One region of the Arthrobacter sp. genome, then DNA from elsewhere that is predicted to be linked to it. Evidence: riboswitches for the same ligand, from Rfam matches in the RefSeq annotation. Region 1 holds a riboswitch; each other region holds the start of a gene.
The links. A riboswitch is a leader RNA that binds a small molecule or an ion and turns the genes downstream of it on or off. The one in region 1 is predicted to bind S-adenosylmethionine.
Positions count from the first base shown of each region.

Region 2: another riboswitch for S-adenosylmethionine. It lies ahead of RTN46_RS10640 (MetQ/NlpA family ABC transporter substrate-binding protein); the one in region 1 lies ahead of RTN46_RS07370 (ATP-binding cassette domain-containing protein).
Region 3: another riboswitch for S-adenosylmethionine. It lies ahead of RTN46_RS10240 (bifunctional o-acetylhomoserine/o-acetylserine sulfhydrylase); the one in region 1 lies ahead of RTN46_RS07370 (ATP-binding cassette domain-containing protein).
Region 4: another riboswitch for S-adenosylmethionine. It lies ahead of RTN46_RS14935 (flavin reductase family protein); the one in region 1 lies ahead of RTN46_RS07370 (ATP-binding cassette domain-containing protein).

Region 1 is NZ_DALZXY010000028.1:16,168-23,572, reverse strand. It holds gene RTN46_RS07395 (DUF1206 domain-containing protein) at 1-234, shown strand, start outside; gene RTN46_RS07390 (MetQ/NlpA family ABC transporter substrate-binding protein) at 231-1,106, opposite strand; gene RTN46_RS07385 (acyl-CoA dehydrogenase family protein) at 1,133-2,347, opposite strand; gene RTN46_RS07380 (LLM class flavin-dependent oxidoreductase) at 2,344-3,789, opposite strand; gene RTN46_RS07375 (methionine ABC transporter permease) at 3,817-4,482, opposite strand; gene RTN46_RS07370 (ATP-binding cassette domain-containing protein) at 4,475-5,284, opposite strand; SAM riboswitch class I at 5,391-5,489, opposite strand; gene RTN46_RS07365 (hypothetical protein) at 5,697-6,266, shown strand; gene RTN46_RS07360 (SMR family transporter) at 6,263-6,610, shown strand; gene RTN46_RS07355 (SMR family transporter) at 6,610-6,927, shown strand; gene RTN46_RS07350 (CoA-binding protein) at 6,967-7,383, opposite strand.
Region 2 is NZ_DALZXY010000052.1:15,803-23,207, reverse strand. It holds gene RTN46_RS10650 (ABC transporter permease subunit) at 1-128, opposite strand, end outside; gene RTN46_RS10645 (methionine ABC transporter ATP-binding protein) at 130-1,158, opposite strand; gene RTN46_RS10640 (MetQ/NlpA family ABC transporter substrate-binding protein) at 1,239-2,120, opposite strand; SAM riboswitch class IV at 2,201-2,318, opposite strand; gene RTN46_RS10635 (macrolide 2'-phosphotransferase) at 2,557-3,471, shown strand; gene RTN46_RS10630 (pentapeptide repeat-containing protein) at 3,773-4,651, shown strand; gene RTN46_RS10625 (ABC transporter ATP-binding protein) at 4,664-5,776, opposite strand; gene RTN46_RS10620 (ABC transporter permease) at 5,773-6,564, opposite strand; gene modA (molybdate ABC transporter substrate-binding protein) at 6,643-7,405, opposite strand, start outside.
Region 3 is NZ_DALZXY010000049.1:5,501-12,905, forward strand. It holds gene RTN46_RS10225 (alpha/beta hydrolase-fold protein) at 1-530, opposite strand, end outside; gene RTN46_RS10230 (SGNH/GDSL hydrolase family protein) at 604-1,524, shown strand; gene RTN46_RS10235 (homoserine O-acetyltransferase) at 1,569-2,693, opposite strand; gene RTN46_RS10240 (bifunctional o-acetylhomoserine/o-acetylserine sulfhydrylase) at 2,703-4,019, opposite strand; SAM riboswitch class IV at 4,087-4,204, opposite strand; gene RTN46_RS10245 (VOC family protein) at 4,350-4,991, shown strand; gene RTN46_RS10250 (hypothetical protein) at 6,479-7,030, shown strand; gene RTN46_RS10255 (sugar-binding domain-containing protein) at 7,114-7,405, opposite strand, start outside.
Region 4 is NZ_DALZXY010000105.1:800-8,204, reverse strand. It holds gene aspS (aspartate--tRNA ligase) at 1-977, shown strand, start outside; gene RTN46_RS14940 (M66 family metalloprotease) at 1,285-4,488, shown strand; gene RTN46_RS14935 (flavin reductase family protein) at 4,597-5,106, opposite strand; SAM riboswitch class IV at 5,156-5,275, opposite strand; gene RTN46_RS14930 (PhzF family phenazine biosynthesis protein) at 5,423-6,259, shown strand; gene RTN46_RS14925 (replication-associated recombination protein A) at 6,773-7,405, shown strand, end outside.

The DNA of each region.
Region 1 (7,405 bases):
ATCACGGGGATCACGGGTTTCACCGCGAAGGGCATTTCACTGCTCATCCTGGGCGGCCTGGTCATCACGGCCGCCGCCACCGCGGACCCGCAGAAGTCCAGCGGCCTCGACGGCGCCCTGCATGCCCTGAAGGAGGCACCCCAGGGTTGGCTGGCGCTGGGCGCCGTCGGGGTTGGCCTGATTTGCTACGGCCTGTACCTGGGCATCATGCGGGCCCGGTTCGGGAAGCTCTAGGCCTGCCACCAGGAGTCGAGTTCCTCCAGCGGATCTGCGTCCCACGGGGTGGGCAGCACCCCGTCCATGTAGCCGGCGAACCACTCCTTGACCTCAGGTGACTGGTAGGCCTCCTTGAGAGCTGCAGCCTTCTCGGACTCCGCGAATTCTGCGGTTGCGGCGACGACGCAGCGGAAGGGAATCTGGTCGGCTTCCTTCTCGAACGCCAGGGCGTCTTCCGGGGTGTGTCCGATTTCCGCGGCCAGGCGCACGAAGAGGAACCCGGCGTCGACGTCGGGCAGCGTCTTGGACAGCGACTGCTGGTCCACTTCCACGAAGCTGAAGTTCTTCGGGTTCGCGGTGATGGTTTCCTGCGATGTGTGGATCACGCCGACGCCGTCCTTCAGTTCCAGCAGCCCCGCGTCGCGAAGCAGCAGCAGCGCGCGGCCGTTGTTCGAGGGATCCACCGGCAAGGCGATCCGGGCGCCGTCGGGCAGTTCCTGCAGGCTGGAATACCGATCGGACCAGATCCCGCCTGGTGAACCGTAGACGTAGAACAGCGGCTGCACTTCCAGCTTCTGGTCCACGTTGAACTGCTGCAGGTAGGCGCCGTGCTGGAAGTAGTTGGCATCGAACTCGCCGTTCGACACAGCCAGGTTGGGCTGCACGATGTCGGTGACGTAGGTGGGCTCCAGCGTCCAGCCCTTAGCCTTGAGCAGTTCGACGGCGATCTTGGTTGGTTCCTGGTACGGCGCGGATTCGGTGACGATGATCTTGATGGTCTTGTCATTTGCGGCGGACGCGCCGCCGGTAAGGCCGCAGCCGGTGGCGGCGGCGACCGAGGCTGCGCCTGCACCGGCCAGGGCCAGTTTGAGGAAGTTCCTGCGTTCCATGATGTGTCCTTTGAGTGGGTGGGGGGTTACCGGTAGGCGGAGGGAACCGGTTCGGTGCCGTTGAGGAAGTAGCGGCCCAGTTCGTTGTACTTATAGGCCACGGGGTCGTGGAGGGTATGGGTTCTCACGTCCCGCCAGTAGCGGTCGAAGCCGTATTTGCTGCCCGCCGCACGGGCCCCGGTGACATCGAAAATCCGCGCGGTGACGTCGAGGGAGACCTCGTGGGCGGTGATCTTCGCCGCCGCGATCTGTTCCGCCACGCCGGCGCGGTCCGCCGCGGACAGTCCGTCCCCGGCGTCCCACGCCCACTGCAGCGCAGCGGTGGCATGGTCGACGACGGCGGCCAGGGACTGCAGCTTGGCGGTGAAGGAGCCATAGTGGTTCTGGATAAACGGATCTTCCGTGGCCGCTGCAACCTCCGCGTGGAACCACGGGCGGGCGGCGGTCCGGGTGTAGTCCCGGGCGGCCAGGACGGCGCCCTCGGCAGCGGCCAGGTAGGCGTGCGCGAAGAGCAGCTGGAAGGCCGGGGTGGTCAGGACCTGATGCGGCTGCCGGTCGCCGTCGTGGGCGCCCAGGTTCGTGATGACGGCGGCATCCGGCACAAAAACGTCCCGGAATTCGATGGTGTTAGTGGCCGTGAGCCGGGAGCCGAGCACATCCCAATCATCGTGGCGGACCACTCCGTCGGACGCGGTGTCGATGATCAGCGCGAGCCGGTCGCCGCCTTCGAGGACCGCACGGCCGTAGATCCGATCGGCCACCCTACTGCCGGTGGAGAAGGGCTTTTTGCCGGTGACGCGGTAGCCCTCGCCGGTGCGGACGCCAACCGCCTGCGGCCCCTGCGGTGTGCCGGTGGAGGACCAGAGCCACTGCTTGGAGAGGCATTCGTCCGCCAGGGCCTGCCCGCGCTCCTCGTCCAGGTCGATGTACGGGAAGGCCTGGAAAATGTAGTGATAGCCCAGCAGCTGGCCAATCGAGTTATCGGCCCGGGCGATCCGCTGCACAATCTCGAACGAGGTCTCCCAGTCGATTCCGGCGCCGCCGAAACGGGTGGGAATGGTCAGCGGCAGCAGCCCGGACCGGCGCAGGATTTCCACTTCGGTGAAAGGCGGCTTGTTCGCGACGTCCCGGTCCAGGGCGTCGGCTCCGAGGATCGCGGCGACCTCGTCGGCTATGCCGAACCAGTGGTCCTGGAGTTCTGTGGTGCGGTGGCCGTAGCGGGTGAGCAGGCTGGCGGTCATCGGGTTTCTCCTGTGGTGGCAAGGCTGGCTGCGCCGTCGGCGGCGAATGCTCCGCGGAAGCGGGCGGCGGGGTGGCGTTCGTTGAGCAGTCCGCCGCTGCCGGGCCCGTCAGCGCCGAAGAGCTTTTCCCGCAGGGTTCCGGGCGCGTACTCCGTCTGGGCCAGCCCGCGGCGGCGCAGTTCCGGCAGCACTCCCTCGATGAAGTCCGTGTAGGAGCCGGGCAGGACGGAGTTGATGATGTTTATCCCGTCCACGCCGGCGTCCTGCCAGCGCTCGAGTTCATCGGCGATCTGTTCCGGTGTGCCGGTGATCTGCTGGGCTTCGGTGCGGTAGCGGGCGACGTCGGCCAGGGTGGGATTACCGCCGGGGGTGGAGTCAATGATGGCCTGCAGCACTCCGCGCCCACCCTCGGTCCGAACCTCGCCGAGCGGAGTCTCGAGGTCCAGCCCGCCCAGGTCGATCCCGAGGCCGCCGCCAATGTGCGCGATCACTGCGTCGAGTTCCAGGTATTCGTCCAGTTCCGCCTTCCTGCGCTGGGCTTCCGCCTCGGTACTGCCAACCACAAAGGACAGGCCGGTGAAAACCTTGACGTCCTGCGGCAGCCGGCCCGCCTCCACGGCGCGGGCCCGGACCCCGGACGCGACCTTGGCCGCGTGGGCCGGGTTGGGCGCGAAGATGAACGTGGCTTCGGCGTTGGCTGCCGCGAATTGCTGTCCGCGCCCCGAACTGCCGGCCTGGAAAAGGACCGGGGTGCGCTGCGGTGACGGTGAACTCAGGTGCGGCCCGTCGATCGAGTAGCGCTCTCCGCGGTGATGGATCTTGTGCACCTTCTCCGGGTCCGCATGCACTCCGCTGTACTTGTCTTGGCTTAGTGCGTCCTCGTCCCACGACCCTTCCCACAGTTTGTAGACGGCTTCGACGTATTCGTCGGCCCAGTCGTACCTGCGGTCATGCTCGGTGAGTCCGTCGCCGCCGAAGTTCCGGTGCGCGTTCTCCAGCACCGAAGTGACGATGTTCCACCCGGCCCGGCCGTTCGTGAGGTGGTCAAGCGTGGACATCTGGCGCGCGAACTGGAAGGGGTGGCTTTGCACCACCGAGGACGTCGCGGCCAGGCCGATCTCGCTCGTGGCGCCGGCCAGCGCGGCGAGCAGCAGCACGGGATCGTTGGCCGGGACCTGCAGGCCGCGGCGCACATGCGAGGCCCAGCCGCCGTCGTGGTTTCCATAGAGGCCCACGACGTCGGCGAAAAAGAGGGCGTCGAACTTCGCCGCTTCGAGCTGGCGGGCGAGGTCCGTCCAGAAACCGAGTTCGTTAAAGCGGTGCTGTTCGGCTTCCGGATGCCGCCACTGGCCGCCGCGGATGTGGCTGGTGGTGTTCATCAGGAACGCGTTCAGCAGCAGTCGCGGCCGCGGTCCGGAGAAACGGGTACTGGGGATAGGCATGGGCGTTCTTTCGGTAGGAGCGGAGGGCTAGAGGCGTTTGTCGGCGCGGCGGGAGATCCAGGAGCCGCCCAGCTGCACGGCCTGCACCAGCAGGATCATGAGGACGATCGCGGTGATCATCAGCCCGGTTTCGTAGCGGTAGTAGCCGTAGCGGATGGCGAAGTCCCCGATCCCGCCGCCGCCCACGAGGCCGGCCATGGCGGAGTAGGAGATGAAGCTGACGGTCATGATGGTCGCGGAGCTGATCAGCCCCGGCCGCGCTTCGACCAGCAGGACGTCGCGGACAATCTGGGACCGGGTCGCGCCCATGGAACGGGCCGCTTCCACCACACCCCCGCCCAGCGCGGTGAGGTTCTGTTCCACGAACCGGGCGAAGTATGGGATCGCGTTGATGGTCAGCGGCACAATCACCGCGGCCGTGCCGATGGTGGTGCCCACGATGAAGCGGGTGAACGGGATGATGGCGATCAGCAGGATCAGGAACGGAAAGGACCGGACCAGGTTGACCGCCGAGTCCAGGACCCGGTGCAGCTTGGGTTTGTGGACCAGCCCGTTGGGGCCCAGGCCGTAGAGCAGGACGCCCAGCGGGGTGCCGATGAGTACGGCCAGCGGGATCGCCACCAGCAGCATGATGCCCGTCTGGCCCAGCGCGGTGAGCAGTTCGGGCCAGACTTCGATGATGCGCTCAAGCATGGTGGGCTCCTTCAAACCGGGCGGCGGCGGGCTCTCTTGCAGCGCGGTCCAGGCGGATTTCGTCGGAAATGAGATAGCGGCCAATCGAGGTTGCGGGCGTGAAACCGGGCCGCTGCAGCTCGGCAAGCGCGAACTGTTCCACCACGCGGCCCTCCTCCATCACGGCCACGTTGTCCGCGATCGCCTTGACGACGTTCATCTCGTGCGTGACCACCACGATCGTGATGCCGAAGCGGGCGTTGACGTCGCTGAGGTACTGCAGCACGGAGGCGGTGGTCCGCGGGTCGACGGCGGACGTGGGCTCATCGCACAGCAGGACCTTCGGCTCGGTGGCCAGGGCACGGGCGATTGCCACCCGCTGCTTTTGGCCGCCGGAGAGCTTGGCCGGGTAGGTTCCAGCTTTCTCGGACAGGTCGACGACGGCGAGCGCCTCGAGTGCCCGGCGGCGGCGCTCGGCGGCGTTGCCCACCCCGGCGAACTTGAGTGAGAGCTCCACGTTCTGCGCGGCTGTGCGGTTGTTTAGCAGGTTGAAGTGCTGGAAGATCATGCCGATCCCGTGCCGGGTGGCGCGTAGTTCGGCGTCGCCCAGGCCGGTGAGGTCCACTCCATCCACCAGCACCCGGCCCGAGGTGGGGCGCTCCAGCAGGTTGATGTTGCGCAGCAGGGTGGATTTACCGGCTCCGGAGAAGCCGATGATTCCTTGGATGCTGCCGCGCGGGATGTCCAGTGACACGTCATCCACAGCGGTCAAGCTGGATCCACTGCTGCTGAAAACGGTCGAAACGTTCTCGATCCGGATCATGCCGTCCTCCTTCGGTCAGTACCCGAGAAGAGGTGCCCACCCGCACTGGGGGCCCGGCGGCAGCGTGGCAGGACACGGCTGCGGCGGACCAACGAAAGCAGATGCTTCTCCATCGGTCCTGGCGGTAGCACCCATCTCCGCAGAATTACGGAAGGGGTTGCTGCGGCGTCACGGAGCCAGGTCTCTCAGCCGCTCTGGATGGTTATGGGTCCATGCTGGTGGCCGGGGACGGGACCGCGCAAACATGTGTCCGTCCGTGGCACAGTGCGTCGGACTGTGACTCTCCGGGCGTCACACCCGGACTTTGTTACGTCATCCTGCGTTCAGTTCCCCCCTGTCACCGAGCCCTCGGCGGTGCGGCTCCAGCGATCCGCATACCACCAACTCGCGCAGGGTGAGGCAGGATTGCTGTGTGACACTTCCCGAACGTCCGCCGCTTTCCCCCAGCCTCAGCGGAGCAGAGTTCCGCCGCTGGTACTGGCTCAAGGACGAGCTGCAGGCCTTTGCCCGGCACCTGGGCCTGCGGGCAACAGGCTCGAAGGAAAGCCTCGCTGACCGTTTGGAAGCGTTCCTGGATGGCCGCCCCCAGCCGCTTCCAACACCGGCACCGGGCCGAACGGCGGACCGGCTGAGGCCGCCGCTGACCATCCACACTGTCATTCCCGCCGGCCATCCCTGCAGCCAGGTCCTCCGGGCGTTTTTCCTCAATGCCCTGGGACCGGGGTTCCGCTTCGACGCTCCGATGCGGGAGTTTTTCGCGGCCAACGACGGCAGCGCGACCCTGGCCGCGGCGTTGGACCACTGGCATGCCACCCGCGGCGCCGAGCCGAGGCCTATCGGGGCGCAGTTCGAACTCAACCGCTTCAGCAGGCAGTGGCATCGGGACAATCCGGCTGGATCCCGGCAGGATCTGCTCGCGGCCTGGCAGTCCCACCGGTCCCTTCCCACAGACCTCCGCCCGGCAAACGGCACCACCCCGTGAAAGCCTGGCTTTTCCTGCTGCTGGCAATCGTCCTGGAAGTCACCGGCTCCCTTGCGCTGAAGGCAGCCCTGGACGCTCCCGCCCTGTACGCCGTTGTGGTGCCTGCCTATCTGGCCGCGTTCGTTTTGCTCTCGGCGACCCTGCGCGCCGGCATGGGACTGGGCGTTGCCTACGGAATCTGGGGTGCCACCGGGGTTGCGCTCACCGCGGTTATGTCGCTGTTCCTGTTTGGAGAGCCGATCACCCTACTGATGGGCCTGGGAATCACCGCCGTGATGGCTGGTGTGCTCTGCGTTGAACTGGGCCGCCAGGCCGCGGAGAAGAGAACGGGCGGGGCGGCCTGATGGCGTGGCTGTTCCTATGCGGAGCCATCGTCTTCGAAGTGGGCGGGACCCTTTCCCTGCGCCTCGCCCTCGAGGACAAGCGCTGGTACGCCGGTGTCGTGACCGGTTATTCGGTTGCCTTCAGCATGCTCTCCCTGACCCTCGCCAGCGGCATGGCCCTGGGGATCGCGTACGGAATCTGGGCTGCCGTCGGCGTGGCCCTCACCGCTGTACTCAGCCGGTTCCTGTTCCAGGAACCACTGACCTGGCTGATGGGACTGGGCATTGCCCTCATCATCGGCGGGGTCCTGCTCATCGAGCTGGGCGCAGCGTACTGACCTGATCCGGCGGATGAACAGAGGAAGGCTGCGCGTGCCTCACCAACCGAAGCGGCGCGCCTCAATCACCGGGCAGGTATCCATCACGACGTCGAGCCCGGCCGCGGCGGCACGCTGGGCTGCCGCTTCGTCAACGACGCCCAGCTGCAGCCACACCGCGTTGGCACCAACGGCAATGGCCTGGTCCACGACATCTCCCACTTTCGCTGAGTTCACGAAACAGTCGACGACGTCGATTTGGCCGGGGATGTCCGCAAGCCGGGTGTAGCCCTGATTCCCGTGCACGGCCTCGCCCTTCAAGTTGACCGGGACGACCTCCATCCCCAGCGTGTCCTGGACGAACCGCGCAACGCCGACAGCCGGACGCAGCGGATTATTGGAAAGCCCCACCACCGCCCAACGTCCCTGGGCCGAGAGCAGGCGGGAGATGACCTTGGGATCGTTACGATGCGTCATGTGGGCGCCTCCGTCCGGTCGG
Region 2 (7,405 bases), on a different contig from region 1:
GTGGTGTAGAGGCCCAGTCCGATCAGCAGCCCGCCAATTCCGCCGAACAGCAGGCTCAGGCCCACGATGTACAGCGTTTCACCGACTGCCGTCCACAGCTGCGGCGCCAGGGGAATCAGTTCTTCCATATCAGCTCAGCTCCGTTACTTTGATTCCGTGGCCCACGGACGCGAGTACGCCATCGATCACGTGGTCCGCCCCCTTGAGCGCCAGGGTGAGGTGGCCAAAGGCCCGCCCCGAAATGTCGTTGATGCCGCCGTAGACCAGTTCGAACCCCACACCGGCGCGGCCCAGTTCAAGGAAAACCTCGGCCTGTGAGGCATTTCCGTCCCGGAAGGACAGGGTGACAATCCGCCCTTCGTGCCGGGCTTTCAGGGAAGCCAGCTCATCCGGGGACGGGACGCCCCGAACCACGGTGGAGACGAACTTCTGCGAGGACGGCCGGCGCGGATTCGAGAAGACCTCGAAGACTTCGCCCTGTTCCACGATCCGTCCGCCGTCCATCACCGCCACCCGGGTGGCCAGATTCTGGATGACGTCCATCTCGTGGGTAATGACCACAATGGTGATGCCGAGTTCCCGGTTCACCCGGCGCAGCAGGGACAGCACCTCGTGGGTGGTTTCCGGGTCAAGGGCTGAGGTGGCTTCGTCGGCCAGCAGGATCTTGGGTGACGCGGCCAGCGCCCGGGCAATGCCGACCCGCTGTTTCTGCCCGCCGGAGAGCTGTTCGGGATAGCTCCCCGCCTTATCCGCCAGGCCGACGAAGTCGAGCAGTTCCTCCACGCGGGCAGCGATTTCCGTCTTGCTCCGCCCGGCAACCCGCAGCGGGTACGCGATGTTGCCCCGCACCGTCTTTGAGTTGAAGAGGTTGAACTGCTGGAAAATCATCCCAATGCCCAGCCGCAGCGACTTCAGCTTCCTTTCGGGAACCCCGGAGACCTGCTGCCCGTCCACTGTGATATTCCCCGAAGTACTGGTTTCAAGGGCATTGATGAGCCGGACCAGGGTGGACTTGCCGGCGCCGGAATAGCCGATGATGCCGAAAATCTCCCCCGCCTCGATCTCGAGGTTGATCTCCGTCAACGCGGCGACGGAGGATTCGCCCTTCCGGGCCGGCGGATAGGACTTGGAGACGTTCTGCAGGGAAATGAGGGCCATGAAGGTTCCTTATTTTGGAGACGGGTGTCCCGCCCGGCAGCTGCTGCCGCCGGCCGGGACCCTTCGGTGATGCGTCGGGGCTAGCCCAGGGCTTCGATGTCCTTCTGGACCTTGGCCAGCGAAGTCGACAGGTCCTCGACCGGAACTTTTAGGAACTCGGCGGTGTTGCCGGAGACCTCCTGCACACCGTCCTGGACCGACTGGGTGTTCTGGTAGATCTCCACCAGCTTCAGGTACGTCTCATTGTTTTCCTCGCCGGCCCGGGCCGCGAAAATGTTCACGTACGGGATAGCTGCGGGATCCGAGGGATCATCCTGGGCAATGGCGTCCTCGAACTTCAGCCCTGCGTCGCCCACGAAGTCGTTGTTGATGATGGCGGCGGCAACGTCAGGCAGCGACGTCGGTGTCAGCGACGCTTCCAGCGTGGTGACCTTGACCTTGGACTTGGCTTCCTCGATGTCATCGAGGGTGGAGAACGCGCTGCCGCCGCCGGCAAGGCTCACGAGGCCGGCGGACTGAAGTACCAGCAGACCGCGGGACAGGTTGCTCTCGTCGTTGGGGATGGCCACGGTGGCGCCGGCGGGGATATCTTCCACGGAATCGTACTGCGTGGAGTAGAGGCCCAGCGGATAGATGGCAGTGGAGCCGACAGGTATCAGGTCCTCGCCGCTGGCCACGTTGTAGCGGGCCAGGTACACGATGTGCTGGAACTGGTTCAGGTCCAGCTCTCCCTCGGTCAGCGCGGGGTTGGGAAGCGTGTACTCGCCAAAGTCCACAATTTCGACGTCGATCCCCTCCGCCTTGGCCGCCTCGGTGTAGGTGGCCCAGTACGGATCGCTGGCACCAACGACGCCGATTTTCACCGGGCCGCCCTCGTCCCCGGCAGCCGACCCGCAGGCGGCCATACCGAGGGCAAGGAGGGGTGCTACGGCAACTGCCAGGATTTTCCTGCTGAGTTTCATGGTTCGGTTCTTCTCCTGATGGGTTCGCGGCAAGGCGCGCGAAGAGTGGGGTGGCGCAGGCCGCTCTTAGGGCAGTGCCGGCGCCGTACTTGCCTTGCGGAGGGTCTCCGCCAAGGCCGAATCTTCACCTGGAGCACCCCGCTACGACGAGAGGGTTGCTGTCCAGCCGGCCAGGGCCGATGGCTGGAACTCTTGATTCCGGTCTCACGCTAGGGGCGGGTGCGGGGCCGCGCCAAAACCGGATGACACAGAGCGGCGCACGCCGTCGCGGGAAGACAAAGAGCGACATATAACGTCGCAGAAGGACACAGTGCGATGCCGGTGCTCGTGCCACCGGCCCAGTCAGAGCCTGTTGGGCCAACCCGCCGCGTCGGTAGGATTGTTCTTTCTGCCGGGTACGCACGGCGTGGCAGCTGAGAGTCCAAGGAGGAAGCGTATGGGCACGGTCGAGGATCTCGGCGCGGACGGCATCTGCGCCCTGGCGAAACGTTTCGGACTGGTCCTGGAGCCGGAAAGCGTCCGTTTCAACGAAGCAGGGCTGGACTACCGGGTTGCGTTCGCAACAGCCACAGGCACAGGCACAGGCACAGATGAGCAATGGGTACTGCGGGTCCCCCGTCGCCCGGACGTTGCGGCGAACCAGGACCAGGAACGGGCCATCCTCGATTTTGTCCGGCCCCGGCTGCCTGCGGCCGTCCCGGATTGGAGGATCCAGACCGAGGACCTGATCGCGTACCCGCTGCTGCCCGGGACCCCCGGACTGACCGTGGGGCCCGAGAACCAGACGAACTGGCATTTTGACCCGTCATCGCGGCCCTACCTTCAATCCCTGGCCAAGCTCATCGGATCCCTGCACAGCATGGACGCTGCCGCCGCAGCTGCAGCCGGCATCCCGGCCGAAACCCCGGAAACCGTCCGGCAAAACTGGGCGGACGGCCTCGGCACGGTTGAAGCAGAGTTCCGGATCGCCCCGGACCTGCTGGACGGATGGCGCCGGTGGCTCGACGACGATCACTTCTGGCCGGCGCGGACCGTCCTGACCCACGGTGAGCTATATCCAGCCCACCTGCTGCTCGATGACGAGGACCGCATCGTCTCGGTACTGGACTGGACCACGGCGAAAGTCAGCGACCCGGCGCTGGAATTCATGTACGTGCAGCTCATTTCCCCCGGCTCCCTCCAGGAGGTAGCGACCTGGTACCAGGAGGCAACCGGGCACTCCGAGCCTTATCTGGTGGAACGCTGCGCTGCCCTCATTGCTGCGGGTCCGTTGAACCATGCGCTCTATGCCTTGACCACGGGACTGCCCGAGCACCGTGACGCCGCGGCCGCACAGCTGAAGCCTGCCTAAAACAACACACTCGGCAGCACGATCGAACACAGCCGCCGGACCTGGCGCCGCACCTAACCTCTGCTGAGCCGCGCGTAACCTCTGTTGAACTGGTGGCCGGCCGCGGACGCCTTGGGTATCCTGCCAGCAGTGCAAACTTACTTATTTCCGTGATGCAGAGCGCTCTCTGCCAGCTTGATGCTCCCCTTCGGACCCGTGACGACTCCGTGGCGGGCGGTGATTTTGTGTGCCCGACGCCGGGACTCCTGCGGAGTCCCGAACACCCAGGCCCACACCCTCAAATCCTCCCGGAAGAACAGCTATGCCTGCCCACGAGCCCCAACCAGGACGTTTCCTGCCAATAACCCCACTGAATGACCGCAGTGCGCTGCGCCCGGATTGCGCCAGCTGCTATGCGTTGTGCTGCACGGCCTTCGGGTTCACGAAGTCCGCCGACTTTGCCGTTGACAAGGCTGCTGGAACCCCGTGCCGCAACCTGGCCACTGATTTCTCCTGCACTATCCACGAATCCCTGCGCCCGCGGGGATTCAGCGGCTGTACGGTTTTTGACTGCTTTGGTGCCGGGCAGACCGTTTCCCAGGGCTACTTCCCCGGCGAAAACTGGCACAGCCACCCTGAACGGGCACAGGAGATGTTCGGTGCCTTTGCCTCCGTGCGCCAGCTCCACGAAATGCTCTGGTACCTGGTGGAGGCCGGGTCCCGGACCTTTGACTTGGATACCGCCGGACGGGCGGCCGACCTCAGCACCATGATCAGGAGGACGATAGACCAGGGTCCAGCGGCCCTGCGGGCGCTGGACCTTCCCGCGCTCCACGAGGTAGTCCGGACACTGCTGATGGAGGTCAGTGAGGAGGTGCGTGCCGGCTATTTTGCCGACGAACCGGAAGGAACCGGGAAGGACCTGCTCCCCCAAGCTGACCTTATTGGACGCAATCTGCGATCCGTGCGCCTCTGCGGGGCAGATCTCCGCGGGGCCTATTTGATCGGTTCGGACCTCCGCGGAGCGGATCTCTCCGGAACTGACCTGCTGGGCGCGGACCTGCGCGGCGCACGGCTGGAGGGCGCAGACCTGTCCCGGGCCTTGTACCTAACGCAGCCTCAGGTCAACGCGGCCAGCGGCGACCCGGAGACTCTCCTGCCGCCGGATCTCAGCCGGCCCGGCCACTGGACAGGCGGCTGACACCATCCGCCGCTACGCCGGGTACAGGGCAACGGCTGCGGGATCCAGGGTGAAGAACACTTCCTGTCCCGGCAGCAGTGACAGGCATGCTGCTTCGGCCGGAGCGATATCCGCGGCGAGCTCTCCGGCCCGTACCCGGATCCTGTCGCCGTGCGGTTCCAGCTCGGTGACCGTCACCTTGAGCACGTTTCCGGTGCCGCCCTGGCCCGCTGTGCTGACGGAAGCGGACGCCGGACCTGACACCGCACCAGCCCCGGACGCGCTGTCAGGCTCTGCGAGGCTGACAGACACCGAGGACGGCGAAAAAGCGGCCAGCCATTTGGCGCCGTCCGGATGCGGTCCGGTGGGTCCGTCCGGGCATCCCTGAAGCTCGAACCCGGGGGCCATGAAGCAGTCCCCGCTGCGGGTTCCCGCCACCAGGTTCAGCCCGGCAAGGCTGGCAGTGAACCGGCTGCGGGGCCGCCGAAGAACCTGCGACGGCGGGCCTTCCTCAACGATCCGCCCGTCCTGCATGACCAGGACCCGGTCAGCCAGGGTCAGCGCGTCCAGGACGTCATGGGTGACGATCAGGGCACTGCGGTCCACCAGGACGCGGCTGAGCAGCCGCCGCAGCAGGGGGGCAGCATGTACGTCCAGCGCCGCCATCGGTTCGTCCAGCAGCAGCAGGGACGGTTCTGCGGCCAGCGCCCGCGCCAGGGCGACCCGCTGCGCCTGTCCGCCGGAAAGTTGGGCCGGCTTCCGCGCCGCAAACTCGGCGGCGTCGGTCTGCCCCAGCCAGTGCCGGGCGGCAGCCCTGGCTTGCCTCCGCGGCGTCCCGGAGCTGCGGGGCCCAAAGGCCACGTTCTCCTCGGCGCTGAGGTGCGGAAACAGCAGGGCTTCCTGGGCGAGGAGGGCTGTCCCCCTGAGGTGGGGCGGCAGCCGTTTTCCCTGTTCGACGTCGAAGAGCGTGGTGCCGCCAAGTTCGGCGCGCCCAGCCTGGGGATGGAGCAGCCCCGCGATCAGGGAGACCACTGTGGACTTCCCAGCCCCGTTAGGTCCCAGCAGGGCCACTGTTTCACCGGGAGCCACCTCGAACGCGACGTCGATTCCGCGTTCCGGTAATACGGCCCGCAAATCCAGCCTCATGCCCGCACCGCCCGCTCACTTGGAGCGGTACTGCGGTAGGACAAGCCAACGACGGTCACCGCGACCACCACCAGGACCAGGGAAAGTGCCACCGCGGCGTCGGCGTCGGTTTCCCGCTGCAGATAGATCTCCAGGGGCAGCGTCCGGGTGACACCCTCGAGGCTGCCGGCGAACGCGAGCGTGGCACCGAACTCACCAAGGCACCGGGCGAAGGAGAGCACAGCCCCGGAGGCCAGGCCCGGGAGCACCAGCGGCACGGTGACCCGCCGCAGCACCGTTCCGGGTCCGGCGCCAAGAGTTGCGGCCACGGCTTCGTAGCGGGTTCCCGCGGTCCGGAGCGCCCCTTCGAGGCTCAGCACCAGGAACGGCAGGGCAACAAAGGTCTGGGCGAGGATCACGGCGGCAGTGGAGAACGCTATCTGCACGCCCAGCACCTCCAGTGCTCCACCCAGCAGTCCCTGCCGGCCGAAGGTGTACAGCAGCGCAATGCCGCTGACCACAGGCGGAAGCACCAGCGGCAGCAGGACCAGGGCCCGCACCAGGCGTTTTCCCGGGAACCGCAGCCTGGCCAAGGCCAGGGCCAGGGGCACACCAAGCAGGATGCACAGCAACGTGCTGACTGTTGCTGTCCGCAGGCTCAGTGACAGCGCAGCCAGTGAGGACTCTGAGGTCACCAGCGGGATGAACTCCGCCCAGTCCACCTCGGCGGCAACTGCCACCAGCGGCAGGAGCAGGAATAAGGCCCCCACGCAGGCGGCAGCGGTGACCCAGCGTGGCAGCGCAATCACGCGCCTCCTCCTCTGGCCCCAGCGCCGACGGCGGATGCCGCCGGTTTGCGGCTGCTGACCGGTGAGGATGATGGCTCACTACGGCGCACCGAACCCTGCCTTCCGCAGGACTTCCTGGCCGGCGTCGCTGCGCACGAACCGGATGAACTCATCGGCCAGGTCCGCTTCCCCCGCCTGTGAAAGTCGAACGATCGGGTAGGTGTTGACTGCCTGGGCCGCCTCCGGGAAAGCCACTTCTTCCACCTTCCCGGCGGCAGCGCGGACATCGGTGACATAGACCAGCCCGGCATCCGCCTCCCCTGAGCTGACCTTGCCTAGGACTCCGGTCACGGAAGACTCTTCGCTTACCGGGCTGATTTCGGTTCCGGTGGCCGCTTCGATCCTTGCCGCGGCAGCGCCGCAGGGCACCTGCTCCGCGCACATCACCACCTGCATACCCGGATCCCCCAGGTCACGGAACCCGGTGATCCCGCCCGGATTGCCCGGAGGCACCGCGATGGTGAGGGTGTTGACGGCAAAGGGTGCGGGATCGCCGGCGGCAAGTCCCTCTGCCTCAACCTTGTCCATGTTGGCTGCGTCCGCGGATGCGAAGACGTCTGCCGGGGCGCCGGATTGAATCTGGCTGGCCAGGTCCGCTGAGCCGGCAAAATTCAAGCGCACCGCAGTGCCGGGATGTGCCCCCTCGAACTCGTCGGCCAGCTCCGTGAAGGGGCCGGACAGCGACGCGGCAGCGAAGACCATTAGCTCGTGTCCATCTTCTGGCGAAGAGGCTGAGGGCGACGCCGCGCAGGCGGGCAGCGCCAATGCGGCCAGGGCAAGCAGGAGGGCAGCCGTCCTTGCG
Region 3 (7,405 bases), on a different contig from region 1:
CCGTGCGTGTACTCGACCCTGGCTTCGTCGATAACCGGATCCGCCTGGTCACGGCCCCAGAAGAACGGCACCTTCAGTTCTGCCAGTTCCTCGTCGTGGAAAAAGGCATTGCCTTCGGCCGGGACCACAAACCCTGAGAGACCGACGACGGCGGCAAACTCCGCCGGCCGGTGCCGCAGGAGGGTGCTGGCCACGGCCATGCCCATCGAGAAGCCGAGCAGGGTCACGCTGCTGTGCTGGTCCTTGATGCTGTCCAGCCAGTCCGAGACGTCCTGCACAGCGGAGACAACCCGGTCCACGGAGTAGTCCGGCTCATTCATCAGCGGGAACCAGGTGTATCCGGGACCCAGGGCCACCGGTGCGCGGACCGACGCGACCGTGAACTCGTCCGGCAGGTACCCGGCCAGGCCCATGAGGTCTTCCTCATTGGCCAGGTAGCCGTGGAAAAGAACCAGCAGCGGAGTCCCGGCCCGCTCCTCCTCGGGCTTCGAGAACAGCACAACCGGATTCCAAGGAGTGTTTTCAGTCATGAATTCCATTCTGGCATGCGCCGATGCCAACCTACGGTCGCGTAGCCAGGCTTCGGCCAGCAATCATGGTCTAGTGACCGAAAATCTCCAGAACCCCTTGAAGAACCCTGACCCGGAAACCAGCACCAGCAATCCGATACCCGATACGAAGACCGCTCCACCGGAGGGCCACCCGGACCATCCGTTCAACCGCTACGTCGCACTCGGTGACTCCTTCACCGAAGGCATCGGCGACCCGGATCCGGAGAGCCCCGGCGGTCACCGTGGATGGGCCGACCGGGTTGCCGAAGAGCTGGCCCATGGCCACGAAGACTTTGCGTACGCCAACCTGGCCATCCGCGGCCGGCTCCTGAACCAGATCATCAACGAACAGCTCCAGCCCGCCATCGATCTGAAGCCGGATCTGGTCACCATCTGCGCCGGCGGCAACGACGTCATCCGGCCCGGCGGCGATCCGGACCGGCTCGCCGAAAAAATGGACGGCACCGTGGCCACTCTCCGTGAAACCGGCGCGACAGTGGTGCTCTTCACCGGACCGGACATCGGGGCGACGCCGGTGCTGGGCAGCGTACGAGGCCGGGTCGCCATCTACAACGAAAACCTGCGCACCGTCGCGGCCCGCCATGATGCTGTGATTGCCGACATGTGGGCCCTGCGCGAACTCAGCAACCCCCAGATGTGGGCCCCTGACCGGCTGCACTTTTCACCGCTCGGACACCACACGATTGCTGCCGCGGTGCTGGACACCCTCGGCGTTCCGCACTCCCTGGAACCACAGGCGGTTAAGGAACTGGCTGCCAAGAACTGGCGGACCGCCCGCTCCGAAGACCTGGTTTGGGCCCGGGAATACCTGGTTCCGTGGGTGGTCCGGCGCGTACGAAAGCGGTCCTCAGGCGACGGAGTTTCGGCCAAACGCCCGGATGCCGGCCCGTTTTTCGGTTCCGGGATGCCGCAGGGTTCGGGCGAAGGCGCCGGCGCACTGGACGAGGCCTAAGCCGGTCCCGGCCGGGACCGCGCCCGGCCGGGATCGCCCAGGGGTTAGGCGAAAAAGCCCTGTTCCAGGAGGCCGGAGAGCTGCAGCACATCGGTGAGGAACCCGTCGTGGCCGATCGGCGCGCTGATCAGGTGCACCTGATTCTGCCCCGGCAGGGCTGCAGCCAGTTCATGGGACTGCTCCGGGAAATACAGCCGGTCGCTGTCGACCGCGGCCACGAGGAATTCCGCTTCCGTGCCGGACAGGGCCTCGGCCAGACTGCCACGCCCGCGGGCGACGTCGTGGCTCATCAGCGCCTCAGTGAGGATGACATAGCTGTTGGCGTCGAACCTCCCGGAGAGCTTCTGTGCCTGATGATCCAGGTAGCTTTCCACCTGGTACCGTCCGCGCCGTGCCGGAAGCGGCGATCCGAGGGGATCCTCCCCCGGCTGCGGTGTCCGACCGAACCGGTACTGCAGTTCAGGTTCTGACCGGTAGGTGATGTGCGCGATCCGCCGGGCCAGTCCGAGGCCTCCCGTCGGTGCCCGGCCGTTGTAATAGTCGCCGCCGTTGAAATCAGGATCCAGCCGGATCGCTGCCACCTGCGCCTGGGCGAAGGCAATCTGTTCCCCGGTGCTGGCCGCGGTCGCTGCGATCACTGCGCAGCGGGCCACCCGCCCGGGTTCGGTGACAGCCCATTCCAGGGCGCGCGCCCCGCCCAGTGATCCGCCGAGCACAGTGTGCCAGCGGCGGATGCCCAGCAGGTCGGCCAGCCTGGCTTCGGCGCGCACCGAGTCCCGGATGGTGACAAACGGGAAGCGGGATCCCCAGGGCAGGCCGTCCGGATCTGCCGATGCCGGGCCCGTGGAGCCGTAACAGCCGCCGACCATATTGATCGAGACCACAAAAAAGCGGTTGGTGTCCACGGTCCGGCCCGGGCCGACAAGTCCGTCCCACCAGCCCGGTTCGTCCGTGTCTCCCTGGGCGACATGGGTACTTCCGGTCAGGGCGTGCGGGATCAGCACGGCGTTGGAGGCGTCGCGGTTCAGCCGGCCCCAGGTTTCATACCCCAGGACCACGTCCGGCAGGATGCCGCCGGTCTCCAGTTCCAGGGTGCCGATCGAGGCGCACTGCAGCACCCCGTCGATGGTGCTGACGGGGTGCTGCGGTGCGGGTGGATATGTTGTCACGGGAATGCGTCAGGCTCCCTTGGCGGCGCGGAAACCGGCGTCGAGGTCCGCGATGATGTCATCCAGGTGCTCCAGACCGACCGAAAGCCGCACCAGGCCCGGGCTGACGCCGGCCGCTGCCTGCGCTTCGGCGCCCAGCTGGCTGTGGGTGGTCGACGCCGGATGAATCACCAGCGAACGGACGTCACCAACGTTCGCCACGTGTGAATGCAGTTCCAGGGCGTCCACGAAGCGTTTGCCTGCTTCGACGCCGCCGGCGATTTCGAAGGACACAATGGCGCCGGTGCCGCGGGGCCCGTACTTGCGTCCTCGTTCGTACCACGGGCTCGACTCAAGGCCTGCGTACGCAACCGAGACGACGTCGTCGTGACCTTCCAGCCAGGTGGCGACGGCGACAGCGTTCTCTACGTGCCGTTCCACACGCAGGCTCAGGGTTTCCAGCCCCTGGGCCAGGAGGAAGGCGCTGAACGGCGAGAGTGCCGCACCGAGGTCGCGCAGCAGCTGCACGCGGGCCTTGAGGATGTACGCCAGGTTCGCACCGAGTGCTCCGTTGGCGCCGAGGTCCCGGGCGTAGACCAAGCCGTTGTAGCTTTCATCCGGGGTGTTGAAGCCCGGGAACTTCTCCGGGTCGGCGCCGAAGTCGAAGTTGCCCGAATCCACGATCACGCCGGCGATTGTGGTGCCGTGGCCGCCGAGGTACTTGGTAGCCGAATGCACCACGATGTCCGCGCCCCATTCAATGGGACGGATCAGGTACGGCGTGGCCAGGGTGTTGTCCACGATCAACGGGACGCCGGCCTCGTGCGCGACGGCGGAAATACCCTCAATGTCCAGGACGTCCTGGCGCGGATTGGAGACGACCTCGCCGAAGAACGCCTTGGTATTGGGCTGGACCGCTGCGCGCCACTGCTCCAAGTTGTCCGGATCAGCCACGAATGTGACTGTGATGCCGAATTTCTTCAGGGTGTGCTTGAAGAGGTTGTAGGTTCCGCCGTACAGGCTGGGGCTGGCCACGATGTGGTCCCCTGCCTCGGCGATGTTGAGGATGGCGTAGGTCTCGGCTGCCTGGCCCGAGGCCAGCAGCAGTGCCCCGAGCCCGCCCTCCAGTGACGCGATGCGGTTCTCCACCGCTTCCTGGGTGGGGTTTCCGATCCGCGTATAGATAGGTGCAAGTTCAGCCAGGGCGAAACGGTTGGCAGCTGCTTCCGCACTGGGGAATACGAAGGACGAGGTCTGGTAGATAGGCAGGGCACGGGCGCCGGTGACGGCGTCGGGCTCCTGTCCTGCGTGGATCTGGCGGGTTTCGAACGACCAGTTGGCAGACATGTTGCTCCCTTTTTGACCAGGGGCCCCACAGGAACCGATGCCGGAAGTACTCCGGATACAGACGTGTGGCCCGCGCTTGCCGTGACATCCTTTTGATGCCCAGCCAGGTCTTCACCCGGGGCACCCCACCGCGGTTGGAGGGTTGCCGGCCAGCAAGCCGGGGCTATCTGCTGGCGCTCATGACCTGTACCCATAGAACCAACGGACACTCAGTTGCGCAACCCATATGACGCAGCGTGAATTCATTTAGTTCCCCTAACAGGTTCCACTTTTGAGCTGCTTAGGCTGGCCTTAGTCGAGACACAGGTCACAACGTGTCAAGATATTCGCATGCGCCTGGATCACGTTTCTTACGCCTGCGAATCCGACGGCCTGCTGGCCACCACGGAACGCATTGCTGCTGCCCTCGGGACCGAATATGTCAAGGGCGGGGTTCACCCCCGTTTTGGCACCCGCAATATGATCCTGCCCCTGGCTAACCACCAGTACATCGAGGTGGTTGAAGTCCTGAACCACCCGGCTTCTGACAAAGCACCCTTCGGCCAGGCCGTGCGTGCCCGGTCCGAAGCCGGCGGCGGTTGGATGGGCTGGTGTGTCGAGGTCAATGACCTGGCTCCCTTCGAAGAACGGCTTGGCCGTGCTTCGGTTCCGGGAAACCGGAAGTTCCCCGACGGCCAGGAGCTGACCTGGCGGCAGATCGGCATCAACGGCCTGATCGCCGACCCGCAGGTTCCCTACATGCTGCGCTGGGATGAGGACAAAGCGGATCTCCATCCGTCCCGTGCCCTCTCCGGGACCGTGTCCTTGGAGTCCCTGACCATTGCCGGCTCTGCCGCGCGGGTCACGGAATGGCTGGGTATGCCGGTCGAGGAGCCGCTGGAATCCGTGGATGTCACCTGGGTTTCCCCGAAGGGCACCCCGGGCATTATGTCCGTTTCCTTCGGGACGCCTTCCGGCCTCGTCGAGATCTAAAAACCTCGTCCCGGAGGGATATCCCTCCGCTTCGGGACTCCCCTGCCACATCGGGTCAATCCTGCGCGGGCGTTTCCCTCCCCTTGGGGACTCCCCTGCCACATCAGGACAGCTGCGGGTGGACGGACTGGATTTACCAGTCCGTCCACCCTTTTGCTGTCTATTTCGGCTGACCGGGACGGCGTCGATTTCGACAAAGGTGTTGGCGAGGGCCGAGCTGCCGCCCGGTCGGGCGGTCGTGGGCCGGGCGTGTGCTGGGCCGGTTGGGTCGAGTCGGGTTGGGCCGGATCGGGTCGGACGTTTCGAGGCCTTCAACGTATCTCCGCGTTGCCCGGGTCTGTGGCGCGGGCGGCGCTTGCCCGGATCTGTAGTTTGGTCCTGACAGGGATTGTCGGGGCTGGGATGGTCCGGACATCGCGCCGGGTATTGACGCAGAACGGCGCCGGTCTGAGTGTTGGCTGGCGCACTGCTCGGTTCAGTTCGGCGATTCATTCAGGGTGCTGGCTTTGTTTAGGGTGGCGGCTCGTTCGGGGCGGCGCATCTCAGGAGGGTTCCGGCGGATGCTTCGGCACGCCTGTCCCCACCGTTCTTCCGCCCGCACCCTCCCTCTGGAAACCCCTGCCGTTATGCAACCTTTGTTCCCTCCGTTTTGGTAAAATCCTCCCGCTTTGTGACGTTGTTTCCCTCCGTTCTGGGAAAGTCCGCCCACTCCGTGCACCACGCCCCTCCGTTCTGGGAAAATCCGCCCACTCCGTGCACCACGCCCCTCCGTTCTGGGAAAGTCCGCCCACTCCGTGCACCACGCCCCTCCGTTTTGGGAAAGTCCGCCCACTCCGTGCACCACGCCCCTCCGTTTTGGGAAAATCTGCCCACTCCGTGCACCACGCCCCTCCGTTCTGGGAAAATCCTCCCGTTTTGTGACGTTGTTTCCCTCCGTTTTGGGAAAATCCAGCCGTTATGGGATTTCCCTCCGGAGCGCCCTGGCAGGGAAATCCCAAAATGGTCGATTTCCCCCAAACCGTAGGGTTTTCCACAGATGGGGACCCCAACATCCAGGCAAGATCGTGAAGGTCCAAGATTGGAGAATGCAGCCAGCTCTCCTTTTTTCGTCGGACGCAGATCGGGACGGTCCCGGTCGGCGATCCCTTGCCAGTCGGTGCCGCAGCGGGGAGTTGCTACGGCTGAGGCCGGGCGTCTACGTCTCCGCTGCCCATTGGGAAAACCTCCCCCGTTGGGAACGCGAAATCACGAAGCTGACGGCAGCTGCGGAGCAGGGCCGGAACCCTCGGGTCCTGCTCCAGGAGTCGGCTGCTATCGCTTGGGGAATTCCCACCATCGGTTCTTCCAACGAGATCATGGTCCTGGCCTCGGCCCCTTCGCATGCACGACGTCGAGGAGGAATCCGCTGGGCCGAACGGCAACTGCTCGAACCTCTCTCCAGGATCGCAGGGTTTGCCGTCACATCTCGTGCGCAAACGGTTCTCGACATGGCCGCCTACCTGCCCTTTGAGCCCGCAGTTCCAGCCATGGACCACGTCCTGCGGCCCGATCCGTTGCGCGGACTGGCCCCGTTGGAAAAGGCAGACTTGAAGGACCTGGCGCAGGCGCTGCCAACCCAAGCAAAACGAACCCGTGCCCTTCGGGTCATAAATTTTGCCGACAAGCGATCAGAATCAGCGGGAGAGTCCCTTTCCCGGGCGGCCCTGCACCGGCTCGGCTTTCCGCCCCCGGAGCTGCAGAAAGAGTTTCGCTCTGCCGGCGGCCGGGTGCTCGGCCGGACAGACTTCTTTTGGCCTCAGCAAAATCTGGTCGGCGAGTTCGATGGTGCTCTGAAGTATGGGCCAGCACTAAACGGGGTCGGCGGGCAATCCCAGCAAGCCCTACTGCAGGAAAAGCGCCGAGAAGACGCCATCCGCGCTACCGGCGTAGGATTTGTGCGCTGGGTCTGGGCCGCCCTCTTCAAAGCACCTGAGGACCCGGACGGCCTGGCGCAAATACTGACTCGGGCAGGACTACCCAGAACCCGACGGCGACAATAGAGCTCCGGCCCGCAGGGACAGCCATGCCCCAAACCGAAGCGGCCAGGGTCGCAAACCCCTACAGCGATCCGCGTGCCGCACGTCTACACCGAGGAAGCCGCTGCAGCCCGGATCAGCCCCCGATTGATTTCCCGCACCACCCCGGCGTCGAGCTTCAGGACCTTGCGGTCATAAGTGAGCAGCCCGTTCACTTCGTCCTCGACGTCGGCCAGCTGGGTGTAGACGGTGGCAGCCAGTCCAAGCGCCACGGCCGGCTCGATCTGGGTCCGGTGCAGTTCGGTGAAGGCGTGTTCGAGCTCCGCCCGGGTGTGCAGGGTTTTGCCGTAGCCAAAGACCGAGCTGTTCCAGGTATGCCCCTCCACGGGCAGGCTGAAG
Region 4 (7,405 bases), on a different contig from region 1:
TGGCCCGCTACGGCTCGGACAAGCCGGACCTGCGCTTCGGCCAGGAACTGACCGAACTGACCGAGTTCTTCAAGGACACCACCTTCCGCGTGTTCCAGGCTCCGTACGTCGGCGCCGTCGTGATGCCGGGCGGTGCCTCCCAGGCCCGCCGCACCCTCGATGCCTGGCAGGAATGGGCCAAGCAGCGCGGCGCCAAGGGCCTGGCCTATGTGCTGGTCCAGGAGGACGGTACGCTGACCGGTCCGGTCGCCAAGAACCTCACCGACTTTGAGCGCGAGAACCTCGCCGAGAAGGTTGGCGCCAAGCCCGGCGACTGCATCTTCTTCGCCGCGGGCCAGACCTCCGAAGCACGTGCCCTGCTCGGCGCAGCCCGCGTCGAAATCGGCCACCGCACCGGCCTGATCGATCCCAAGGACTGGGCTTTCGTCTGGATCGTCGACGCGCCGATGTTCGAGCCCGCTGCCGCAGCCGTCGCTGCCGGCGACGTTGCTGCCGGTGAAGGCGAATGGACCGCGGTGCACCACGCGTTCACCTCGCCGAAGCCCGAGTTCATGGATACCTTCGACACCGATCCCGGCTCCGCCGTGGCCTATGCCTACGACATTGTCTGCAACGGCAACGAAATCGGCGGCGGCTCCATCCGTATCCACCAGCGCGACGTGCAGGAACGTGTCTTCAAGGTGATGGGCATCTCCGAAGAGACCGCGCAGGAGCAGTTCGGCTTCCTGCTCGAAGGTTTCAAGTACGGCGCGCCGCCGCACGGCGGCATTGCCTTCGGCTGGGACCGTGTGGTGGCCCTGCTGGCCGGCGCCGACTCGATCCGCGACGTCATCGCCTTCCCGAAGTCCGGCGGCGGCTACGATCCGCTGACCTCCGCTCCGGCGCCGATCAGCGCGCAGCAGCGCAAGGAAGCCGGCGTGGACTTCAAGCCGGAGAAGAAGCAGGACAAGCAGGACGAAACTCCCGCAGCTCAGTAGTTTCCCGGGAAAAGCCCGGCCGCCCATGGGCGGCCGGGCTTTTTGCTGCCTGCTCCGGGGGACGGGCTCCGGACCGAAATTCGTGCGTTAGTGCGAATTCAGAAACGAGAATGATTTCGGTGTCGGAAAAATGAAGCATGCTTGTGATTGACCGGCAGAATTAGTTTGGGAATTTTGTGCCCATTTTGCGCTACCGCTATTCCGGCTGGAGATTGCCACTCATAGGGTTTTTAAGGCGATTAGTTTCTGCCCGCACCCGACTATCAGTCACATCGTCGATTTACCGCGGGCCGACGAGGAAACACGAATGCAGCGCAAAAGTCTCACACCCCCACTGTTATCCCGGCTGACCACGGCAACCGTCGGAACGGCCCTGGTCCTCGGACTCACCGGTTTCTCGACGGCAGTCCCCACAACCAACGACGCCGGCAACGGCACCGAGACGCTGGCTGGGGAGCCTGCGTCCGCCGTCGTTCCCCTTGACCTTGCCGGATTCTATGACACCACCGCGGCGGGGACGGAGCGCCAGCTCCGCAATGACCTCACAGGGGGTCTTGCAGGCCAGGTGCAGTTTGCCCAGAGCCATACAATCAATGCGGCCGGAAATGCCGCGGCAAAGATGCCTTCGCTGGTGGCAGACCGGGCGGCGCTGCTCCTTTTCTCGCCCCATTCAGGCGCCTCGGGAGTAAGCGTAGCGGCCACCATTAACGGGGTTCCCCAGGGGACGCTCCAACTGGCCCCGCCGTCGGATATTCCCCGCTCCGATATGGACATCACTAACAACCGGGCCGACGTCGCTTATTCCTCGACAGCTTGGACTGCCGAGCTGCCCTGGAATTGGATGAAACCGGGCCTGGAGCTGACCTTTACAACGGACACGGGTACCGGAGTGCTCGCACGGAGCAACATCCAGTTCGCTGCGCCGGCGGAGATGATTATCAGCTCGATCGAGCTCGGCATGCTCACGGACTACCCGAAGTCCGATGGTCACTACATGTTCAACCAGCCGGAAAAGTCCGGGGCCGATTACTTCCAGACCATTCCGGTCTCCAAACTCACGATGGCTGTTTATGAGCCGGTTCGCCTCGATAAGGTCATCGTGTCCTCCGGCGTCATCTATGAAGGCAAAAGCGCCGTCAACGGCGACGTCTACTCGGGCGACCTGCGCGAAAGCGTCGGCAAGGCGCAGGTGAGCACCGGCATCAACCTCGCCAATTTCGGCACCACCAGCGGGTCGATGGACCAGCGGCAGCCGGGGACGTTCAACCAGCGGATCATCCATCACTCGGCCGGAAACTATGCCAACGGTGTGCAGACGCACGGCCTCAGCGGGGGCAACGGGATGGCGACCCTGTACGACTCCGTGGGCAACGAGCTCAGCCATGAGCTCGGCCACTCCTACGGTCTTGGACACTATCCGGGGGTGGATACCTCGAAGCAGGGTGATGACCGGGTCATCAACGCCAGCCACCACAGCGAAAGCGGCTGGGGCTACATTGCCTACCGGGACCGCATGCGTTCCAATCTCTCCTCGAACACCGACTTCACCGCCGAGGGGTTCGACTTGAACGCCGGGCGCTTCACGCAGAACTACCAGGGCCTCTACAACTACCACCGGGACGCCATGTCCGGCGGCAGCAACTCGAGCACCCTCTCGCGCTACACCCACCTCACCGGTTACAGCACGGAGATCACCCAGCGGTCCCTGGCCACCGTTGTCCCGGACCTGTCCTACCCCAGCGGCTACCGGGACTGGGATGCCGCAGCAGGCGCCTACGTTGATGCGAAGGTGAAGACGCCCGCGTTCTCGGCGCCCAAACCCGCCCAGGTCGGCGTTCCGGTCTACACCCTGCTCGGTGGATACAACCCATCGGTGCCTGAACAGACCGTGCTTTACCCCGCCTTCCGCAGCAACTACGGCAACGTATTCGACCTCCCGCAGGCGGACACCAAGGCCACTGACTCAACGCGCCGGTGCTGGCTGGATATCACCTTCCAGGACGGGCACGTCGAGCAGACGGCCCTGCTGGCGAGCAACGGCGTCAAGCAGTTCAACGTCAATCTCGCCGAAGCGGATAAGCCGACCGATGCCTCGATCTACTGCCGGGTGAATGGGACAACGACCAAGCTCGGCAACTCGATCAGCATTGCAGCAGATCAGGAGCCGCTTCGCCCCGCCGTCGTGATTGGCCAGGAAGCCGGGTACGAAGCCCTGCGTGCCGTTGAACTGCCGGAGCTTGAAGCGAAGCTCCAGGCCGTTGCCAACCAGGCCGTACCAGTCTTGGACACAAACGGCACTGTGCTCCTGCAGAGCTGGAAGGATGACCTGAGCGGGCTCACACCGGAGGCCCGGCGCGTGGCCGAATCAGTCCAGGCACAAACGGCGGCCGCCGCCTCGATCGACAGTTTCATCCAGGGGAACCAGGCCAAGCTCGATGCCAAGGATCCGGCCGCCACAGCGGAACTGTTCAAGTTGATGTCCTCGCTGGGCTTCGTCGAGAATCCCACCCAGGTGCTTCCGCAGGGAGGCAGGTTGCTGGTCGACGGCGGGCATTGCCTCGTCCTTGGCGAAGACCTCGGCGTGACGGTGCCGCAGGACAAGGCGCTGTGCGCCGACACTGCTTCCCAGCGCTGGATGATCGACGTCCGCGGTGCAATTCACAGCGAACAGCGCCCGGATCTGTGCCTCGTTCCCGGTACTCCGGTGAATGTTGCCGCGTGCTCCCAGGCTGCAGGATCACAGGTGTGGAAGCTTGAGGCCGACGGGCATATCAAGAGCGCGGTCTCGAGCTACCTCGATTTCTACCGGCACCAGGGGATCGCGGGCATGTACGGGAAGACAAACGGGGCGAACCAGATCTGGACCGGTCTGGCCGCCGCAGCGAACCCCGGTATGGCCACGCTGAAGTCAGGCAGCCTGGCGACGCTTGCCGGCCTGAATTTCGCCACTGCCTCCATCGATGCGTTCATTGAGGCGAACCAGGCGAAGCTCGATGCGAAGGACCCCGCCACGACGGCAGAACTCACGGCACTCCTGACCAGGAGCGGATTCACGGAAAGCCCCACCCAGGTCCTTCCCAGCGGTGGGCGGGTCCTCGTGAACAACGGCCACTGCCTCGTACTGGAGAACAATGGCGGCGTCACCGTCCCCAAGGACAAGTCGCGGTGCGCCGATACCGCTGCCCAGCGCTGGTTTGCGGATGCGCGCGGTGCGATCCACAGCGAGGCGCGTCCTGACCTGTGCCTGGTGCCCGGTACGCCGGTGAAAACCGCCTCGTGCGCCCCGGCCGACGGATCTCAGGTTTGGCTCTTTGAAGCAGACGGGCACATCAAGAGTTCGGTCTCGAGCTACCTCGACTTCTACCGTGACGAGGGAATAGTTGGCATGTTCTCGAAGAACGCGGGTGCCAATCAGATCTGGACGGGCCTCACAACGTCAGCCAACCCCGGAATGGCAACGTTGAAGGCCGGCAGCCTGGCGGCGCTCTTCCGCCTCGGCCTCGACGCCTAGCGGCCTCTGCACCGGCTAGACACCGGTAACCAACAAAAAGGTGCACGTCCTGCTGCGGGACGTGCACCTTTTTGAATGAGGTTTGATTTGCTGCTTCAATCCGTCCGGTTAGAGCGCGAACTCAGGCACCGACAGGTTCCGGAACTTCGATCCGTGGAACACGAGCGGCTCGTGGGCGTCTTCGTGGGTGGAGTAGCCGTGCACGCGCAGCAGCACCACCGCATGATCCCCGGCGGGCACCTCGCCTTCGACCGAGCACTCGAGCCAGAGTGCTGCCTCCTCCAGGAACAGGGCGCCGGTACCGGACTCAGCCACGTTCAGGCCGGTAAAACGGTCGCCGTCCCTGGAGGCGATCTGGCGGCAGACGCCGTCGTGCCCCGCCCCCAGGACGGACACGCCCAGCCGTACCGCCCGCCGCAGCACCGGCCAGGTGCGCGAGGTGTTCTGGACTGCGAACATCACCAGCGGCGGATCCATCGAAACGCCAACGGTGAAGGACGAGGCCACGATCCCCTGGGGAGCGCCGTCGATTTCAGCACAAAGAGCGGCGATCCCGGAGGGGAAACGCCCGAACGCCCGGCGGAGCGCATTGGGGTGCAGATCGGTTTCAAGGGCCACTGGATTTCCTCTGCCTGACGCGCCCATCCGTCCTGCGGGCAACACGGGAACGCTGTACTTGCCGGACCGGGAGATCCACCGGAACGGCCGAATCGTCACCTGGAGCACCCCGCTATGGCGAGAGGGTTGCCGTCCAGCCGGCCAGGGCCTGTGGCTGGAACTCTTGATTCTGTCCATCAACCTAGGGCCCGGCGCAGGGAGGCGCAAACCCGTGTCACACAGGCCACATGATTCGCAACAGTTCGTAACGGCCGGGCTGCTCTCCGGGCAGGCGGTTGTTCCCCCGGCAAGCCGGAAGAGCCATTACAGTGTCCGCATGAGACAACGCTGGTTCAAGCAGGTAGACGTCTTTGGTGGCCGCCCCTACCAGGGCAATCCGCTTGCCGTGGTGCTGGATGGCGAAGACCTTGATGACGAACAGATGCTGCAGTTCGCCCGTTGGACGAATCTTTCGGAGACCACCTTCGTGCTCCCGGCGATCCAGGAGGACGCCGACTACCGCGTCCGGATCTTCACACCCGGGGGAGAGATCCCGTTCGCCGGACATCCCACGCTTGGAACGTGCCACGCCTGGACGGAGGCGGGCAACACGCCAATGAGGCCGGGGCTTGTGGTCCAGGAATGCGGCATCGGGCTGGTGCCGCTGCGGGTCAATGCCGGACTGGCTGCCTTCGCCGCGCCGCGGCTCATCCGCACCGGCCCCGTCGAGTCGGACATCCTGGCCCGGGTCACGGCTGCGCTGGGACTGTCGCCGGAGCAGGTCCGAGGCCACCAGTGGGTGGACAACGGGCCGGGATGGATGGGCTTGCTGCTGCCCGACGCCGAGACCGTGCTCTCGCTGCGCCCGGACCACGCGGCGCTCGGCAACCTGCGGGTCGGCGTGATCGCTCCACAGCCCGAATCCGCCGAAACGGACTTCGAGGTCCGCGCTTTCGCTCCCGGCCTGGGGGTGGCCGAGGACCCGGTCACCGGCAGCCTGAACGCGGGACTGGCCCAGTGGCTGATCGGCGAGGGCCTCGCAGAGGAGCGCTACACGGTGACGCAGGGTACGGCGGTCCATCGGGCCGGGCTGGTCAGGGTTTTTATGCGTGAAGGCCGGATCTGGGTCGGCGGGGAGTCTGTGACCTGCATTGACGGGTCCGTTTCGCTCTAAGCCCCTCCCGAGGGCAGCGAGCACTCGCGTGGGTGCACGCGATGCCGGCCTGGTGCGCAGCTCTGGTGGGATGAATCGTTCCTATCCCGCCATTTCTGCGCACTGGAGGCCGTCCCGCGGGCCTCGGCGGCTGGCGCGGTGCCTGGGTGCGCAGCTCTGGTGGGATGAACCGTCCCTATCCCGCCATTTCTGCGCACTGGAGAACGGCCCGGGGGCCTCGGCGGCTGGCGCGGTGCCTGGGTGCGCAGCTCTGGTGGGATGAATCGTTCCTATCCCGCCATTTCTGCGCACTGGAGGCCGTCCCGCGGGCCTCGGCGGCTGGCGCGGTGCCTGGGTGCGCAGCTCTGGTGGGATGAACCGTTCCTATCCCGCCATTTCTGCGCACTGGAGGCCGTCCCGGGGACCAACGGCCCGGGGGCCGACGGCCCGGCCGGCCGGGTCCAGGGGGCGGGAGTGCGCCAAGGGGAGAGCATGCGCCAAGGAGAGGGGGAGGGCGCGGGTAGCCTTGGAAACGTGAGTGACTTGTTCAGCAATGATGAGGATCCGGACCTCGAGGACATCGGCGGGGCAGGAGATCAGGACGGCGACAGCGCCCGACAGCGCCCGCGGAGCCCGCTGGCGGTGCGCATGCGTCCGCGCAGCCTCGACGAGGTCGTGGGACAGCAGCACCTGCTGACGCCGGGTTCCCCGCTGCGTACCCTGGCCGAAAGCCCCCAGGCCGGGCCCGCCGGCCCCTCGTCGGTGATGCTCTGGGGCCCTCCCGGCACCGGAAAGACCACCCTGGCCCACGTCGTCGCCCGCGGTTCAGGGCGGAAGTTCGTTGAGCTGTCGGCCATCACCTCCGGCGTCAAGGATGTGCGGCGGGTCATGGATGACGCCCTGACGTCCCGGGACCTGCACGGCCTCACCACCGTCCTGTTCCTCGACGAGATCCACCGGTTCAACAAGGCCCAGCAGGACGCCCTGTTGCCGGGTGTGGAGAACCGCTGGGTAGTCCTGATCGCCGCCACCACGGAAAACCCGTCCTTCTCCGTCGTCTCGCCGCTGCTGTCCCGGTCGTTGCTGCTGACCCTCAAGCCGCTGACCGAGGCAGACATTTCCAATCTTCTGGTCAGGGCTGTCGACGACGAACGCGGGCTGGCCGGG